Regions from separate parts of the Mesorhizobium sp. C416B genome, predicted to be linked through region 3. Evidence: riboswitches for the same ligand, from Rfam matches in the RefSeq annotation. Region 3 holds a riboswitch; each other region holds the start of a gene.
What was found. A riboswitch is a leader RNA that binds a small molecule or an ion and turns the genes downstream of it on or off. The one in region 3 is predicted to bind cobalamin.
Positions count from the first base shown of each region.

Region 1: linked by a shared signal. The riboswitch ahead of NLY43_RS29995 (DUF1636 family protein) and the one ahead of metE (5-methyltetrahydropteroyltriglutamate--homocysteine S-methyltransferase) in region 3 are both predicted to bind cobalamin.
Region 2: linked by a shared signal. The riboswitch ahead of NLY43_RS16245 (aromatic ring-hydroxylating oxygenase subunit alpha) and the one ahead of metE (5-methyltetrahydropteroyltriglutamate--homocysteine S-methyltransferase) in region 3 are both predicted to bind cobalamin.
Region 4: linked by a shared signal. The riboswitch ahead of NLY43_RS30225 (CbtB domain-containing protein) and the one ahead of metE (5-methyltetrahydropteroyltriglutamate--homocysteine S-methyltransferase) in region 3 are both predicted to bind cobalamin.

Region 1 covers NZ_CP100471.1:6,189,983-6,194,458, forward strand. The annotation lists gene cobW (cobalamin biosynthesis protein CobW) at 1-655, opposite strand, end outside; gene NLY43_RS29995 (DUF1636 family protein) at 658-1,083, opposite strand; cobalamin riboswitch at 1,122-1,326, opposite strand; gene NLY43_RS30000 (DUF6348 family protein) at 1,385-2,077, opposite strand; gene NLY43_RS30005 (winged helix-turn-helix domain-containing protein) at 2,107-3,330, opposite strand; gene NLY43_RS30010 (NADH-quinone oxidoreductase subunit A) at 3,658-4,023, shown strand; gene NLY43_RS30015 (NuoB/complex I 20 kDa subunit family protein) at 4,014-4,476, shown strand, end outside.
Region 2 covers NZ_CP100471.1:3,345,462-3,349,937, forward strand. The annotation lists gene NLY43_RS16240 (FAD-binding oxidoreductase) at 1-1,063, opposite strand, end outside; gene NLY43_RS16245 (aromatic ring-hydroxylating oxygenase subunit alpha) at 1,101-2,348, opposite strand; cobalamin riboswitch at 2,466-2,667, opposite strand; gene NLY43_RS16250 (DUF680 domain-containing protein) at 3,167-3,373, shown strand; gene NLY43_RS16255 (DUF680 domain-containing protein) at 3,438-3,641, shown strand; gene NLY43_RS16260 (DUF680 domain-containing protein) at 3,713-3,946, shown strand; gene NLY43_RS16265 (ABC transporter ATP-binding protein) at 4,020-4,476, opposite strand, start outside.
Region 3 covers NZ_CP100471.1:2,558,452-2,562,927, forward strand. The annotation lists gene metK (methionine adenosyltransferase) at 1-215, shown strand, start outside; gene NLY43_RS12545 (adenosine kinase) at 324-1,316, shown strand; cobalamin riboswitch at 1,722-1,921, shown strand; gene metE (5-methyltetrahydropteroyltriglutamate--homocysteine S-methyltransferase) at 2,013-4,361, shown strand.
Region 4 covers NZ_CP100471.1:6,234,859-6,239,334, reverse strand. The annotation lists gene cobU (bifunctional adenosylcobinamide kinase/adenosylcobinamide-phosphate guanylyltransferase) at 1-321, opposite strand, end outside; gene NLY43_RS30230 (CbtA family protein) at 314-1,114, opposite strand; gene NLY43_RS30225 (CbtB domain-containing protein) at 1,130-1,309, opposite strand; cobalamin riboswitch at 1,345-1,539, opposite strand; gene NLY43_RS30220 (gamma-glutamylcyclotransferase) at 1,608-2,300, opposite strand; gene NLY43_RS30215 (aromatic ring-hydroxylating oxygenase subunit alpha) at 2,436-3,611, shown strand; gene NLY43_RS30210 (MFS transporter) at 3,619-4,476, opposite strand, start outside.

The sequences.
Region 1 (4,476 bases), 3.1 Mb from region 3:
GCACGATTTTTACCGCGCGGGCGGAATGTTCATTGATGATGGCGTTGGCGCGGGCCGAACCGGGGGCGTCCATCAGATCGCTCTTCGACAGGATGATCAAATCGGCGCAGGCGATCTGGTCCTCGAACACTTCTTCGACAGGATCGTCATGGTCGAGCGTCTCGTCCTGAGCGCGCTGTGCCTGCAAAGCGTCCATGTCGTTGGCGACGCGGCCTTCGGCCAGCGCCGGGCCGTCTACCACGGCGATGACACCGTCGACGGTTACCCGGCTCTTCACGCTCGGCCACTGGAACGCCTGGACCAGCGGCTTGGGCAGAGCCAGGCCCGAGGTCTCGATCAGGATGTGGTCAACCTTCGGTGTCAGCGCGAGGATCTTGTCGAGGGCGGGCACGAAATCGTCGGCGACTGTACAGCAGATGCAGCCATTGGCCAGTTCGACGATGTTTTCCTCGGGGCAGGTGTCGATGCCGCAGCCTTTCAGGATTTCCCCGTCGATGCCGATGTCGCCGAACTCGTTGACGATGATGGCGATGCGCTTGCCGCCGGCATTTTCCAGGAGATGGCGGACCAGCGTCGTCTTGCCGGCGCCGAGGAAGCCTGTAACGACAGTGCAGGGAACACGGGAGAGGTTGGCGGCCGGGTTTGAAGCGTTCATCGTCAGTCCTTCAGCATGTCGAGGGGTGGGATGCGGGCAACGAGGCCGCGCTTGAGGCTATCGGGCCGGCCGCGCCACGGGATGAGGCCGTCGGCCGAAGTCGCGAAGAGCTTTGCGCCGGTAACGAGGTCGGCGCCGCTGGTTGCGGTCAGATCGCCGAAGACATAGCTCCAGCAGCCATCGCGCAGGATCGCGGCGCTGAGGCGGCGCTTGCAATTGCCGAGACATTCGGCGGTGCGGACCCGGATATCGCCGGCAGCGGCGCGGCGTGTGTCCTCAGCCAGCAATTCGCCGGCGCGCGGATGGGCGTCGGAACCGGTCTCATCGCGGCAGGAGGCGCAGACGATGACGGTCACGCCGGTCAGGGCGTCGTTGTCCCCGGACGCAATGTCCGCTGTGCCAGCCGAAAAACTGCTGTTCTGGTCCAAAAACCGTGCTCCTTGCCCGGAAACCCGCCAGGCGATCGGATACTTTGTCTCAGACGGCAGGTCTCCTGGCTCGCGGGTCGTCGCCTTGGTTAGCCGCCTTCCCGGTGTTACCCAGTGGCTTTCGGCCTTGGCTCGTCGCTTACAGTTGCGGGGACAGCCGCGGATTTGGGACCGAAATCCCGCACCGCATTCCCTCTTGGCCCTTGCCGTTGCGGGCAGGGGACCGTCTGCAGCGGATTTAGGCTTTTGCGGGCGGCGGTGTCAACGCACGGCTACGACATGGCGATGTCGGCAGGGGCTGTCATGTCCCGGCTTCCGGCAGTGCCAGGATGACCTGTCGGATAGCTTGATAGCCATCGCCATAGTGCCAGTCATGACCGACAGCCAGATTCTGTCCCTCATGCCAAACCGCGTTGTCCAGAAGGACTTCGGCACTAATCAGCGTTCCCTTCAAGCCTGCCAGAAAGGTCCGGACAAAATGGCTTCCGGGGGGTACCGAAGCTGTGAACAGCTTTTCCAGCTTGGCATAGAATGCTGGATAGCCTGTTGTCAGCGAGCATAGCTCGGTTGTGGCCTGGGAAATGACCGGGCCGCTATAGATTTTCCAGCGGGCATCTTTTCGCCAGATCTTCCAACTGGCGCTGCTTCGCTGCCAAAGCTCTATTTCGGCCTGCATGTTCTCGCAGACGTGATCGGCCAGTCCCTCAATGGCCACATGGAAAACACCACGGAGAAACTTTTCAAACGCCTGGTTCAGTTCCTGTTCGCGCGTGTCGCCGAAGCCAGCAAAGGATTCAATGACCGGCTGAACATCAAGCAGCGGAGAAAAAATGTAGATTTCCAGGACCAGCCGGTCAGAACTCGTCTCGAACACCTCAGCCTCAAACCGAAGCTGCTTCGATTGGAGCATGACGTCCCTATCTCTGCGGACTGCATCTATTCCATGCGCAATGAGGGCGCCATGGATCATGTCGAGCACTTTGTCCGATGCCATTGCACAACCTACGAGGCTTATTGAGGCGTCTATGACAGACGCTGCAAGGGTTGGCCATCTCTCTCGCTAGCCAATGCCGGCCCCAGATTGCCGGCCGGCGTCACTTCGATGCGCTCAAGGCCAAGCCAGCCCTGCATCTCCTTTAGTTCCTCGAAAAGCTGTGCGGTGGTCTCAGGCGGTGCGCCTGCTTCGGCATAGGCGGCGTGGACGCGTAAGACACTCGCAGGCCGGTCGGCCTTGAGGTCGACGCGGGCGACGATCTTGTCGCCGAGCAAGAAAGGCAGCACGTAATAGCCATATTGCCGCTTGTCGGCCGGGGTGTAGATCTCGATGCGGTAGCGGAAATCGAAGAGACGCTCGGTGCGCGCGCGCTCGAAGACCACCGGATCGAAGGGGGCCAGCAAGGCGCGGGCCTCGATCTTTCGCGGCAGGCGGGCGTCCCTATAGAGGTAAGCCGGCTTGTCCCAACCTTCGACGTTTACCGGCAGCAACTCGCCCATCTCGACCAGTTCCTCCAACCGGCCCTTCATGTCGGCCGGCGACAAGCGGAAATAATCGCGCAGGTCACCCGACGTCGCGATGCCGTGGGCGCGGGCAGAAATGCGCAGCAATTCGCGGTGCGCGTCCTCGGCGGCCGGCACCGGCAGATCGAGGATCGCCTGCGGCAGCACGCGCTCGGGCAGGTCATAGAAGCGTTCGAAGCCACGGCGGTGCGCCGTGGTGATGCGTCCGGCCCAGAAGAGCCATTCGAAGGCGTGCTTGGCGTGGCTCCAGCCCCACCAGCCGCCCGAACCTTTCTGGCCTTCCAGTGCCGAAGCGGCAATCGGGCCGCGCTCGGCGACCGCGCGGTAGATCTCTTCGATATAGGCGGCGTGCTCGCGGCCCCATTTGGCGAGGCCGAGATACATTTCGTCGCCTTGCTCGGCCCGCTGCATGCGCCAGCGCATCAGCGGGTAGGTCTCGACCGGCAGGAACGAGGCCTCATGCGCCCAGTATTCGAACACCGTGCGTTTGCGGGTGATGGCCGCATTGTCGAGCAAAGCCAGCGGGTAGGGGCCAAGCCGCGAATAGAGCGGCATATAGTGGGCGCGCACCACCGCGCTGACGGAATCGATCTGCAGCAAGCCGGTGCGCGACAGCACGCGGGCGAGGTGGCGGCGATCGGGCGTGCCGACCGGGCGGGGATCGAGAAATCCTTGCGCGGCGAGCGCGATGCGCCTGGCCGCGGGGAGTGAGATTTTGTCCTTCGTCAAAGTGTCTTGCCTCGAACCATTTTCCCGACTTTAGCCGGCGATTCCGGTCATGCTAGCAGGCAAATGGCGGGAGATGTGTCAGGAGACAAAAGTGGAGTGAAAGATGAAGGAAATCAAACAGGAGGAGATCGGACCAGTTTTTCCCGGCCTGCCGTCCAGCACTGTCTTTTGAACAAGGTTTGACTTGCTTCGCTGAAAGCCGTGCGCTAACCCTCGCCGCGTTGCAGCAAAGGCACCTAACACGGTTCAGCGGTTAAACTGTCGCGCTTCCGCATTAGGGTTGGTTGCTGTAATCAAAGTGGATTGGCCGCCAACGGAAAGCCGAGCATGAACGTACTCCTCAGTTCATACCTGCCCATCGTCCTCTTCATCGCCGTGGCTGCGGTTGTAGGCCTGGCGCTTATCATCGCGCCGTTCCTGGTGGCTTATCGCAATCCCGATCCGGAGAAGCTTTCCGCCTACGAGTGCGGGTTCAACTCGTTCGACGATGCCCGGATGAAATTCGACATCCGCTTCTACCTGGTGTCGATCCTGTTCATCATCTTCGATCTGGAAGTGGCCTTCCTGTTTCCGTGGGCGGTGTCGTTCTCGAAGATCGGCATGCTCGGTTTCTGGTCGATGATGGTGTTTTTGGCGGTGCTGACCATCGGCTTTGCCTATGAGTGGAAAAAAGGAGCGCTGGAATGGGATTGAACGACAGTTCCGGAACGCTCGTCGCGCCGAAGCCCAAAGGCCTGATCGACCCCAATACCGGACGTCCGGTCGGTTCCGACGATCCGTTCTTCCTCGAGATCAACAATGAACTGGCCGACAAGGGTTTTCTGGTCACCTCGACCGAGGCGCTGATCACCTGGGCACGCAGCGGCTCGCTGATGTTCATGACCTTCGGTCTCGCCTGCTGTGCCGTCGAGATGATCCACACCTCGATGCCGCGCTATGATTCGGAGCGGTTTGGCGTGGCTCCTCGCGCGTCGCCGCGCCAGTCGGACATAATGATCGTGGCGGGAACGCTGACCAACAAGATGGCCCCCGCTTTGCGCAAGGTCTACGACCAGATGCCGGAGCCGCGCTACGTAATCTCGATGGGCTCCTGCGCCAATGGCGGCGGCTATTATCACTATTCCTATTCGGTGGTGCGCGGCTGCG
Region 2 (4,476 bases), 790 kb from region 3:
AGCAGGCAAGGATAAAACCGTCATCGATCTCGTGGTCGAGGATGCCGCCATTGTGGCTCATCTCGACAGCGCCGGAGACCTTCTTCACCTTGCAGGTGCCGCACAGGCCGAACTCGCAGGCGGCGGGTATCCGCACGCCCGAGCTGCGCGCCGTCTGCAGCACGGTCTGGCCGGCAACGCAGCCGGCGTCGACCTCCGAAAGCGAGAAGCGGATCGGCGTCACAGCCTCGACAGGTGCAACAGCACCGTCTTCAGCGGGTGAAGCAAACGGCGCCGGGATTTCCTCCACCACGGGCGCGGCAAAGCTCTCCTGATGGTATTTCGTCATATCGAAGCCGGCGGCCTCCAGCATGCCGCGCACGGCGCGCATGAACGGATCGGGGCCGCAGCAGAAGATTTCGCGCTCGCGGAAGTCCGGAGCCAGCAAGGGCAGCCGGATCGCATCGATGCGCCCCATATGACCGTACCAGCCCTCGCGGCTGGAACGTTCCTCGATCATGAAGCCGAGCGACAGGCCGGGCATATGGCCGCCGAGCAGTTCGAGTTCCTTGCGGAAGATGATCTCTTCGGCACGCCGCGCGCAGTCGACGAAACCGACATCGGTCCATGGCGCGCAGTCGTTCAGCCAGCGCAGCATCGACATCATCGGCGTCACGCCGGAGCCGGCGGAAATGAACAGGTATTTGGCCGCCGGGTGGCTGTGCAACGAGAAGTCGCCGGCCGGTCCGTAGGCCTTGACATGCGAACCGGGCACCAGATGGTCGAACATCCAGCGCGTGCCGATGCTGCCGGCCTGCGCCTTGACCGTCACCGCGATCGAAAACGGCCGCGATGGCGACGACGACAGCGTATAGGTGCGCATCAGCGGCCCGTCCGGTGTCGGCAGTTCCAGCGTCAGGAACTGGCCCGGCTTGTAGCGGAACCAGGTCTGGTTGTCGGAGCGGAAGGTGAAGGTCTTGACGTCGGGCGCCTCGTCGCTGACGCCGATCACTTCCAGCACCTGCAGCCTATCGTTCCAGGGCGCCATCTGGTCGAGATGGCGATAGAGCCCAAGATCCGTCATCGCATTCATCCTCCGGTCCTTCTTCGCCTGCTCCAGCTCACGCGACGCTGCGCAGCGCCGGCCTGCCACCTTCGGCAAGGCGCGGGCCGATGAAGGCCGCGTACCATTCGACGAACTGGATCACGCCGCCCTCGTGCAGCTCCGAATAGGGGCCGGGCTCATAGGCCGGAGACAGGATGCCGAAGGCGTTTTCCTCGACGATGCGGCGGTCCTGGTCGTTGGTCTCGGTCCAGACATGGGTGAGCTCCTCAAGGTTGTAGTCGACCCCCTCGACCGCATCCTTGTGCACCAGCCACTTGGTCGTCACCGCGGTTTGCGTGGTGCTGATCGGCAGCACCCGGAAGGTGACCGCATGGTCGATCAGTATGTGGTTCCAAGTCGTCGGATAGTGGTAGTGCATCAAGGTGCCGATGCGGTCGGCGGCAACAGTGTCGGACAGGTTCTTCGTCACCGCGCGCTTTCCCGACATCGTGTAGCTGACGGCATCGCGCAGCAGCGGCGCGCGGGTGGCGCGGTATTGCCCGGCCGGATCGATGCGGAACTTGCTCGGCAGGCCCGCCGCCTCGCATTTCGCCCAGTGCGCCAGCATCTCCGGATCGCTGTCGGCGCCCTGCACGCCGGTCACCGTCGGCGCTTCGGGGAATGTCTTGCACAGCTCTGGATGATTGCCGGCGCAGTGATAGCATTCGCGGTTGTTTTCCCAGACCAGCTTCCAGTTGCCCTTCTCGATGATGGTGCTCTCGAAGGCGACTTTGGCTTCATTCAGCTGGTGCGGCTTGAGGTAGGGCTCTATCATGGCGCGCATCGGCGCAAAGTCGGCAGGTTCTTTCGCCAGGCAGATGAAGATGTAGCCGCCGACGCTCTCGCAGGCGACGGGCTTCAGGCCGAACTGGCTCTTGTCGAAACCGTCGGCCATCTGGCGGGCAAACAGCAGCCGGCCGTCAAGCTCGTAGGTCCACTGGTGATAGGGGCAGACAAGCTTTGCCGCCATGCCCTTCTCAGTGTTGCAGACACGGCTGCCGCGATGGCGGCAGGAATTGTGAAAGGCGTTGATGTTGCCCTTCTGGTCGCGGACCAGCACCACCGGATAATCGCCGATCTGCACGGTGATATAGCTGCCGGGCTTCGGCAGTTCGCAATCATGGCCGATGAACAGCCAGTCGCGATACCAGATAAGCTCCATGTCGAGCTTGAAATAGTCCGGGTCGGTGTAGAAGGGCTGTTCCAGCGAAAAGCCTTGCTTGCGGCCGTTCAGGAGCCTCAGCATGTCGTTGCGCGTATCCATAGTTCTGTCCTCGTGGTTTAAGGACTGAACTTGGTGGTGATGGAGGAAGGATCGGACGCAGGCCGGCGCGGCGCCGGACATGCACTATCCACCTCTTGACCGCCCACCGCGATCAGTCGAGTCTATGCATCTCGGGCTGGTTTCCGGGCTCTGGAGTTGTCCTTGCGGACCATCGCGACACCTTCCCAGGCTGCTGCCCAGTGGTCTCCCGTTGCGACTTGAACTCCACCACCGTTGCGGGGGCAGCGCCGGATTCTGACCGGCTTCCCAATTCTCCGCTGCGTCGTCACGAAGCGGCACCTGAGATGCGATCATCTAATCACGGCAGCGATCGCGACGTCGGCATGAAAGCGACATCATATCCATGCGGCGCGACACGCGCGGCATACGCCCCCCGCCGCCGGTCAAAGAGCTTAGACGTTTCTTGCGACGCCATCATCGCCGTTTCGAATCGCTGCGGATCCAGTTCGATCGGGGGCAAAAAGGGCTCAACGGTATCGAAAAGTTACTATTAGCAATCTCTAATCGAACCGAACGGTTCGTTTCTGTTGACGATGCGTGCAGGACGGTGTGAACGACGGCCCGGAAACCGACACCGGAGCGAACCACTCGGTTCGACATAAGCAACTGAAAACAAAACGGTAAATGACCACAGAGGAACTTCCTGGCACAATTTCAAGGTGCAGGACCCTGGTCCACACGGAACAACTTCGTGATTGGAAACCAGCCTATGGCTTTCCCACATCGGGGCTGTCCGAACAACGCGAATTCCTCCCAAGACACGCCGCTAGACGGACAGACAAACTGGAGTACTAAAAATGAAAAAGATCATCCTCACTGCCGCAGCCGTTTTGGCGATCACCGGCAGCGCCTTCGCCGGTAGCGACAATTACGGTTCCAATGGTGCGAACCAGCCAGCCGTCTCGGTCTACAGCTCGTATACGGCTTCCATTCAGAAGCCGGCGCACGCTGACAAGCAGCCTGTCGTTCAGGGCGCCGACCGCGACCTCTACGGCAATCGCTGATCCCGACCAAAGAAGGCGGCTAACCCGTCGCTCTCGGGATCCCAAAAAATTCAGGAGTATTGAAATGAAAAAGATCATCCTTGCTGCCGCCGCCGTTTTGGCCATCTCCGGCAGCGCTTTCGCCGGCAGCGACAACTACGGTTCGAACGGCGCCAACCAGCCTGCGATTACGTCGACCGATAGTGGCCATACGGCTTCGGTTGAGAAGTCGGCTCCAGCCGAGCAGGCGCCTGCCCACGGTGCCGACCGTAACCTTTTCGGCCGCTAAAAGCCGGTTTCCAGCACGTGGCGGGCTTATCCGCTGCAGCTGGCGGCATCAGAAAAATTCAGGAGACTAAAATGAAGAAGATCGTTCTTGCCACCGCAGCCGTTCTGGCTGTTTCGAGCGCTGCCTTTGCCGGCAGCGACAATTATGGCTCCAAAGGCGCCAACCAGCCGGCCGCTGCCGTCGACACCACCCGCACTTCGTCGACCGGCACCAACTCGGCGGTCTACAAGCTGCTGAACTCGTCGAACGACCAACAGAAGTTCGTTCCTCAGAGCAGCGACAGGGATCGGTTCGGCAACAACTAACAGCCGAAGCTTAAAAAAAGAGCGGCGGGCCTGGCCCGCCGCTCTTTTTTCATGCCTGTACGACGCAGCTATCTCAAGCCGCCTTCACTTCCACCGGCTTGAGCGAGAAGGAGTGCCCATCGGCGTCGAAGATGTGCAGGTCCCCGGCATCCGCGGTCAGTCGCAGCTTTGCCCCGCGCTTGACCTCGACATTGCCGGGCAGCTTGGTCACCAACGGCAGGTCAGCGCGGCCGATATCGACATAGACAAGCTGCACCTCGCCGAGTTGCTCGACATAGTCCACCACGCCCTCGAAAAGATATTCCGCGCCGGTGGCGGCCGACAGATCCTCCGGCCGCACGCCGAAGCTGACTGCCGCACCCTTTGCTGACGCCGGCGTTGCGATCGGCACCGTTGCCTTGCGGCCGCCGACATGGCTGACGATTGTCGGGTTGCCCGTCCTGTCGATTGTCGCCGGCAGGATGTTCATGGCCGGCGAGCCTATGAACTGGGCAACGAACAGATTGCCGGGCTTCTTGTAGAGGTCCATC
Region 3 (4,476 bases):
CAGCCAGGGTTGAGGAAAGCAGGATCGAGCGCCTCATTCTTGAGTTGTTCGATCTCAGACCGAAAGGCATTATCAAGATGCTTGATCTCTTACGCCCTATATATCGCAATACAGCGACCTATGGCCATTTCGGCCGTGAAGAGCCTGATTTCACCTGGGAGAAGACAGACAGGGCGGACGAATTGCGTCGCGAGGCAGGACTCGCCGCCCCGTGAGAGCCGCCGGCGAACGGATTGGCAAGCGGAAAGCCCATTTCCACCGGGCAGACCCGCGCCTGGCAGGCGTGGCGAGAAGCCGGCTCGGGTTTTTTGGCGGAGACATTGATGCCGGATTATGACGTGCTTTGCATCGGCAATGCCATTGTCGACATCATCGCCCAGTGCGACGAGGCATTCCTCGAGATCAACGGCATCATCAAGGGCGCGATGAACCTGATCGACACGCGCCGCGCCGAACTGCTCTACAGCCGCATGGGCCCGGCGATCGAGGCCTCCGGCGGCAGTGCCGGCAACACGGCGGCCGGCGTAGCCAGCTTCGGCGGACGCGCCGCCTTCTTCGGCAAGGTCTCCAACGATGCGCTGGGCGAAATCTATGCGCACGATATCCATGCACAGGGTGTCGCCTTCGACACCAGGCCGCTCAAGGGCGAGCCGCCGACGGCGCGCTCGATGATATTCGTCACCCCCGATGGCGAGCGTTCGATGAACACCTATCTCGGCGCCTGCGTCGAACTCGGCCCGGAAGACGTCGAGGCCGACAAGGCATCCGGCGCCAAGGTTACCTATTTCGAGGGCTATCTGTGGGATCCGCCGCGCGCCAAGGAGGCGATCCGGCAGACGGCGAAGCTCGCACACGAGGCCGGACGCGAAGTGTCGATGACGTTGTCGGATTCGTTCTGCGTCGACCGCTACCGGGACGAGTTCCTCGAGCTGATGCGCTCGGGCACTGTCGACATCGTCTTTGCCAACAGCCACGAGATCAAGTCGCTCTACCAGACAAAATCCTTCGACGAGGCGCTGGCTCAGATCCGCAAGGACTGCAAGATTGCCGCCGTCACCCGTTCCGAAAAAGGCTCGGTGATCGTGCGCGGCGACGAGACCGTGGTCATCGAGGCGACCGCCATCAAGGAGTTGGTCGACACCACCGGCGCCGGCGACCTCTACGCCGCCGGTTTCCTGCATGGCTACACGCAGGGCCGCAACCTCAAGACCTGCGGCGACCTTGGCTCGCTGGCGGCCGGCCTGGTGATCCAGCAGATCGGCCCAAGGCCAAGGCAGAATTTGCGCCGCGAGGCGGAAGGGGCTGGGTTGCTGTAGATGCGCGGGCAACTAATCAGCCGCCCTACTGACGCGATGACCGCAGTGGCGGAACTGTGTCAAAGCTCGCTGATAGCGACAGCCATTCGCTTCGGAGAACTGACCCGTGCTGCTGCCGTGAAGCTCGCTGGAGGAGCGGTGCAAGGCGTGCTTGCCATGACGGCATTCACCGTCATCCAGATCGTCACCAGCATTTTCCAGAAGCTCAGCTTGGGGAAGGCCAGTAAGGTTCCTGAGGTAACGGAGAACTCGCGGCGTCCGTCGGACTTGACTTGCGATCACGTCCCACGATGCCGAATGCGGGCAGCAGACTGAATATTTCACAATGCTAGACAAAGGCGTAAAACGCGACCATATAACCACATAAACATTTCATTATGCGTTATTGACAAAGAGCGGGTTGCTGTGATTGTCTGCTGTTGTGGTTCTCGCGTACGGTGCTGCCGCAGCGGAGCTAAGAGGGAAGCCGGTGCGATGCCGGCGCTGCCCCCGCAACTGTTAGCGGCGAGCCAATCCACTCATGTCACTGAGGCGAATACCCTCGGGAAGACGGGTAGAGGCTATGACCCCGCGAGCCAGAGACCTGCCACGGCGAATTACGTCCACGGGCGGGGTGTCTCGGTGGCCGCTGCAACCGGCGTGCCGGCCTGCTAGCGCCTTCCTTGTCACCGACGCCCCCAACCATCGGGGTATGACATGACTGTCTCTCAGCAAATTCCTGTAGCAACGCTCGGCGTGCCGCGCTTCGGTCGTCGGCGAGAACTGAAATGCGCCCTCGAAAGCTACTGGTCCGGAACATCGTCCGCTGGCGACCTTCTTGCGACGTCGAAGGCGCTCCGAGCCGCTAGCTGGGAAGAGCAGCGCGATCGCGGCGTGTCGAAAATCCCGTCGAACGACTTCTCGCTATACGACCATGTGCTCGACACCGCAGCCATGGTCGGGGCCATTCCATCCCGGTACGGCTGGAATAGCGGCGAGGTCCCACTTGACATCTACTTCGCAATGGCGCGCGGCAACCAGGGTCAGACGGAGGATTGTGGACACGCTGGTCACCAGGAGGAGGCTCATGGACCTGGTGTAACCGCGATGGAAATGACCAAGTGGTTTGACACCAACTACCACTACATTGTGCCGGAACTCGATGATGATCAGACGTTCGCCCTCTCGTCATCGAAGCCGGTCGATTACTTCCTCGAGGCTAAAGCTCTCGGCATTCACACACGCCCAGTCATCCTTGGACCCATCACCTTCCTCAAGCTGGCGAAATCGCGTGCCGAAGGGTTCGGTCCCATCGCGCTCCTACCGCGGCTGCTGCCCGTTTACGAGCAAGTCCTGCAGAGGCTGAAGCTGTCGGGAGCCGACTGGGTGCAGATCGATGAGCCAGCGCTTGTCCTCGATCTGAACCCGAACGAACGAGCTGCGTTCGAATTCGCCTATGGCCAGCTGTCGAAAGCCGCGCCCGAGCTGAAGATCATGCTGGCTACGTATTTCGGGTCGCTGGGAGACAATCTCGAAACCGCGGTTTCTCTGCCCCTGGCCGGCCTGCATATTGATCTCGTGCGCGCTCCCGAGCAGCTGGAAATGGTGGGTCGGCTCGCTCCGAAGGATCTGGTGCTCTCGCTCGGCTTGATCGATGGCCGCAACGTCTGGCGTGCGAACCTGCCCGCCATTCTCGACCGCATCAAACCGATCGTCGCCGGCTGGCCCTTGGACCGCGTCGAAATCGCGCCTTCTTGCTCGATGCTGCATGTGCCGATTGACCTGCGCATGGAGACGGAACTCGAGGCCGACATCAGGTCGTGGCTCGCCTTCGCGGCCCAGAAGACCGACGAGCTGGTCTTGCTGGCCCGGGCCCTTTCCAAAGGCAGGGATGCGGTGGCAGCCGCGTTGAAAGCTTCTGCCGAGGCTGCCGCCACTCGCTTGACGTCCACGAAGATCCATGACCCGCTTGTTGAGGGGCGGATCGCCAGCATTGACCATAGCATGAAACGACGAGAGAGCGCTTTTGGCGAGCGCTCCAGAGTCCAGGCCGGCACGCTCGGGCTGCCGCCGTTCCCGACGACGACAATCGGGTCCTTCCCGCAGACGCCGCAGGTACGCCGCGCGCGGTCCGCTCATGCGAAGGGCCAGCTCAGTTATGTCGACTACGAGATTTTCCTGAAGAAGGAGATCGAGTCAGCAATTCGTTGGCAGGAAGAGATCGGGCTGGACGTGCTGGTGCACGGTGAGTTCGAACGAAACGATATGGTACAGCATTTCGGCGAGCAGCTGTCCGGCTTCGCCTTCACTCAGCATGCCTGGGTGCAAAGCTATGGGTCGCGCTACCTGCGTCCCCCCATCATCTTCGGGGACGTATCGAGGCGCAATCCGATGACGGTGCGCTGGTGGCAATTCGCCCAGTCGCTTACGGAAAAGCCTGTGAAGGGAATGCTCACAGGCCCAGTGACCATTCTCAACTGGTCCTTTGTTCGAGACGACGTACCCCGCTCCGAAGCCTGCCGCCAGATCGCGCTCGCCATCCGCGACGAAGTGACGGATCTCGAAAGGTCCGGCGCAAGGATGATCCAGATCGATGAGGCCGCGTTTCGCGAAGGATTGCCACTGCGCCAATCTGACTGGAAAGCCTATCTCGACTGGGCTGTCGAATGCTTCCGGATCGCTTCAACGGGTGTAAAGGACGCGACTCGAATCCATACCCACATGTGCTATTCGGAGTTCAACGAGATCATCGACGCGATCGCTGGAATGGATGCGGATGTCATTTCGATTGAGACGTCGCGCTCCAAGATGGAACTGCTGGACGCCTTCACGAGCTCCAAATATCCGAACGAGATCGGTCCCGGCGTCTATGACATTCACTCACCACGTGTGCCGGAGGTCTGCGAGATTTCGGACCTAATCATGCTTGCCCGCGAGCGACTGTCCGACGGCCAACTGTGGGTAAACCCGGACTGTGGCCTCAAAACACGCAAGTGGGAGGAGGTCCGCCCTGCCCTCATTAACATGGTCGCTGCAGCGCGCGCGCTCCGGGAGAAAGTGGCCTGAGGCTTCTCCTTCCTCACCGTGTGGTGAGCTACCGGCTGGCTCCTGTCGGCCGTGAACATGCCAAACCGGCACACTCTTGGAAATGAGCCACTCGGCGCAAATGTGCAATTTCCCT
Region 4 (4,476 bases), 3.0 Mb from region 3:
CCGCCGGCACTCCCCCTCCAGATCATGATCGGCCAGCATATGATTGGTCAGCCACAGCGTCAGGCAGTCGACAAGCACCGGCTGGTTGTCCGGCAAGGCTTCGAGCGCGCCGGCAAGATCAAGCGGGGCGTCGATGGTCGCCCACCCCTCGCCACGGCGCGAGCGGTGCTGCGCGATGCGCTCGCGCATTTCGCCGTCATAGGCTAGCGCGGTGGCGATATAAGCCCATGGCGGCAGCAACGCCGTCGCCAAAGTTTCGGCATGCGCGCTCTTGCCGGAGCGCGCACCGCCGATGATGAAGGTCAAACTGCGATCAGGCAAAGCTGTCGCGCAGGCTGGTCGCGGTGCCGGTGAAGCGCGAGTGCACTATGCCGACAACTGCACCCAGCACCAGCCAGAACACCAGATTGGTCAGCGTCACCGCCACCACGAACTGATGATGCAGGCCCTCCGGGATCGGCGTCTTGAAACTGTCAGGCTGCGGCGCGCCGACAATATGCGGGGCGACAATCAGGACGACAGCAAGGATGGTCAGCGGCGCCGACGTGCGGAAGGCGATCAAGGCAAGGCCGATGGCGGTCGCAATCACCGTCGCCACCCACCAGATCTGGCGCTGCATGAGATCGGCCGCCGGCATCGCCGGCAGTTCCGGCGGCAGGCCGAGGCCCGGCGCCAGCGTGAACACGGCAAAGCCGGCCAAGCCCCAGAACACGCCCTGGCGCCAGCTGCCGATGCCGCCGGCGAATTCCGAAATCGCGACCAGGATCAGCGCGAAGCCGATACCGGTCACGACATTGGAGACGACGTTGTAGGCGAAGCGCTCGAAGCCGTCGGCCGGCGCCCAGCCTTCGTCTTCCGCTGGAGCCGCTGCTTCGGCAGGCGCCGGTGCGGCTGAGCTCATGGCGTTTTCCGCCGGTGCGGCACTGCTCATGGCGTTGGTGGTGTTGGCGGCCGGTGCCGCAGCATGATCGTGCTTGTGGCCGCCTGCCTTCTCAAAAACTTCGGCCTGGCGAATCAAGGGATCGGTTGCATAGGCCTGCATGCAGGCGAGAACGACGCCGGCCACGAGCCCGGCAATCGCCGCGACGAACACGACGTTGCGAAACAGGTTCATGATGTCAGATCCTCGTCAGTGGCAGGGAAACGCCATCGAATGGCGATAGTCGTGCGCCGCATTGTGGACCGCATCGATGTGCGAGAAACCGACAACGCCGACGACGAAAATGCCCAGAAACGCGCTAAGCACGAGCTGCATGAAGCGCGACTGCGAGGAGACGGAAGCGCCGAGGGAGACGGAAGCGGTATTCATATCTTGTCCTTTCGCCCTCCACCCGAGGGCATCGAAGTCAGTTCCTGTCGCCGGCAGGTCTCCTGGCTCGCGGATCAGCGCCCTTCCCCACCTTCCCGAAGAAAAATCCTCAGTGGCTTGGAGAGGACTACCGCACACAGTTGCGGGGGCAGCCACGGCATTGGGCAACAAGTCAGCCCTCACCGCATTCCCTCTTGGTCCCTAACGGAACCGACGACATGCATGACTATAGGCTGAAACAGCCGCATCCGGCAAACCAAATTCCGGCAGCCAACAGCGCGAATGCGCCACTCAGGCGTCACGGGTTCAGCGCGCTGATCCGCTCCGCAACCAGCCGCTGCAGCCGCCACAGATGGCGATCGTGAATGCCGCGCTCTTCAAGGTTTTTCACCGTGTTGTAGAGGTAGTCGGCGCCCGACCCCCAGTGCCCGCAGGATGTCGCCAGCCTGTCGACGACCTTCGCCTCGTCGAGCGGGCCGGAATAGGTCAGGCCATTGCGGTTGATGACGAAGGCCAATGCCTTCAGCGGGCCAGCCTCGCTTGCAAGCTTGAGCATGCGCGGCCGGTAGCTTGTCGGCTTCAGCGTGACTTCGCGCCGGAAAAGCCGGCCCAACTGCTCGCGCCGGTTATTGCCGGTCAGCCGAAAGGCGACGCCCTTGCATTGTCCGCCACGGTCCAGCGCCATCATCAGGCCGGGGCTGTCCTTGGTGCCGCGCCAGCGCGTCATGTTCATGCAAAAGGACCGATGCCAGCCGCGCGCCAGCGCAACGCGGTCCTCGACATAATCTATTTCCGGTTTCCAGATCAGCGATCCATAGCCGAACAGCCATAGCGGTTCGCTGTCCGGGAGTTCGACCTGCAATTCATCCAGCAGCGCGTCATAGTCGGCTTCATCGAGATGCATCGCGTCCGGATCCGGCCCGGGGTCCCTGATCTCGCGCCAGCAGCGCGCGACCAGCTCCGGCGTAAGCGACATCTGTCGTGCGGCCACTTCCGAATCCCCCCAATTTCCGAATGTCCCGTGTCCACGACATGATTATGCGCCGCGCCTGCAACCGGCAATGCGGCACTCTGATTGACAAACGATTTGCCGGGGTGTCGGCTGACGCTTCATAGGAAGCAAGCCATGCATCCCAGCCCGAGCGAGCGCGACCCCTATAACGGCCTGAGCCGGGCCGAACCGACGCTACCGTCGTCGGCCTATTGGGATGGCGAGGCTTACCAGCGCGATCTCGACGCCATCTGGCACAAAAGCTGGCTGCTCGTCTGCCGCGAGGCCGACCTCGCCCAGCCGCTGGCGTTCCGGACATTCCGCGTCGGCACGCAGGAAATCGTCATTCTGCGGGACGAGACCGGCGAGTTGCGCGCCTTCCACAACACTTGCCGGCATCGCGGCTCGCAGCTTTGCCAGAAAAGCGAGGGCCGGCTGAAAGCGCGGCTCATCACGTGCCCCTACCACGCCTGGTCCTACTCGCTGCGCGGCGATCTCGTGCGCGTTCCCTCGAAATCGCTGCCAGATGGTTTCGACAAGGCAGATCATCCGCTCTACCGGGTGGCGCTGTCGGTGTGGCGCGGTTTTGTCTTTGTGAACCTTCAGCAGGCTGCGGCCGGCTCCGCCGGGACCTCCTTCGATCCCGCATCCGGCGACCTCGCCAACTGGCCGCTGGAAACGCTGGTATCAGGCCATGTCCTGCGCAAGGTGATGAACTGCAACTGGAAGATCTTCTGGGAAAACTTCAACGAGTGCCTGCATTGCCCGGGCGTCCACAAGGACCTGTCTCGGCTGGTGCCGATATACGGCCGCGGCCTGATGAGCCGGCACGACGACCCCGACTGGGTCCGCCATGCCGACAATGACGCGCCGGAGTTTTCGGGTGGCCTGCGCGCCGGCGCCGAGACCTGGTCGCGCGACGGACATGCCCATGGCCCGGTCTTACCGGGCCTGACGCCAGCCGAGCGTGCGGCCGGACAGACCTATGCCACCAGCCTGCCCTCGATGTTCATCGTCGGCCATGTCGATTATGTCAGGACGGTGCGACTGATGCCGCTCGGTCCCGAACAGACCGAACTCACCGCCGAATGGCTGTTCGCGCCCGAGGCGCTGGCTGAGACCGACATCGACAATGTCGTCGCCTTCGGCACCCAGGTGCTGGAGGAGGATGCCGCGATCTGCGAGATCAATCAGAAAGGCCTGCGCTCGATGCGCCACCAGGCCGGCGTGCTAATGCCGGAGGAGTACGATCTGCACCGCTTCCACAACTGGGTGCGCGAGCGGCATGCAGCGCTTGAGGCAACCGCCTGATCGGCGACTAAAGCGACTTCGGCAGATAGCGCCAGGTGATAAAGCCGCAAACCGCGGCCAGAATGCCCAGCGTCACGAACACCGAGCCGAGGCCGAAAAACGCCAGCACCACCGAATAGACCAGCGGCGGCGTCAGCTCGGAAAAGTCGAGATAGGTGCGGTAGACCGCGGCCATCTGCGCCCGCTCATAGGACCGCACCGAGCGCATGAAGGCGGTCGAGCCCAGTGCATCGAGCGCGATGGTGAAGAAGGCGCCGCAGAGCAGGAAAAAGCCCGTAAGCAGCGGCGCGGTAGTGCCGACCGCGCCCGCCGCAAGCAGCGTCGCCGACATCGCGAAATAGGCGAAGGTCATGGTGCGCCGGCCGCCGAAGCGTTTTCCCGCTTTGCCCCAGAAGATCGCCATGAACAACAGCGCATTGCCGGCCGAAACCAGCAGGCCGCCGGCAAGCTTGCCCTCGCCGGTAATCACCATGAACAGCGGCCCGTAGACGAAGAACGTCGTCCAGAAGCAGGAGCGGCCGAAGGCGATCAGCCAGGCCAGCCTGAGCCTGGGTTGTGCTACGAAGCGGCCGATATTGGCCAGCGGATTGGCCGGCCGTGTCTTGCCCGGCCGGATCGACCGGTTGTCGCCTAGCCTGTAGGTCCAGAACAGCGCCAGCAAGGCCAACGCAAACACCGCGACCGCGCCATGCGCGGCATAGATGCCGTAGCGTGTGTAGAGGAAGATGCCGAGTGTCGGCCCGCCGGTCCAGGCCAGCATCGACCACGCCATGCGCAGCGATTCGGCCTGCATGAAATCGGTCTTGCGGATGTGGTCCATGATGTAGAGGTTGAGCGTGATCGACAGGGCGCTCGCCCCCATGAC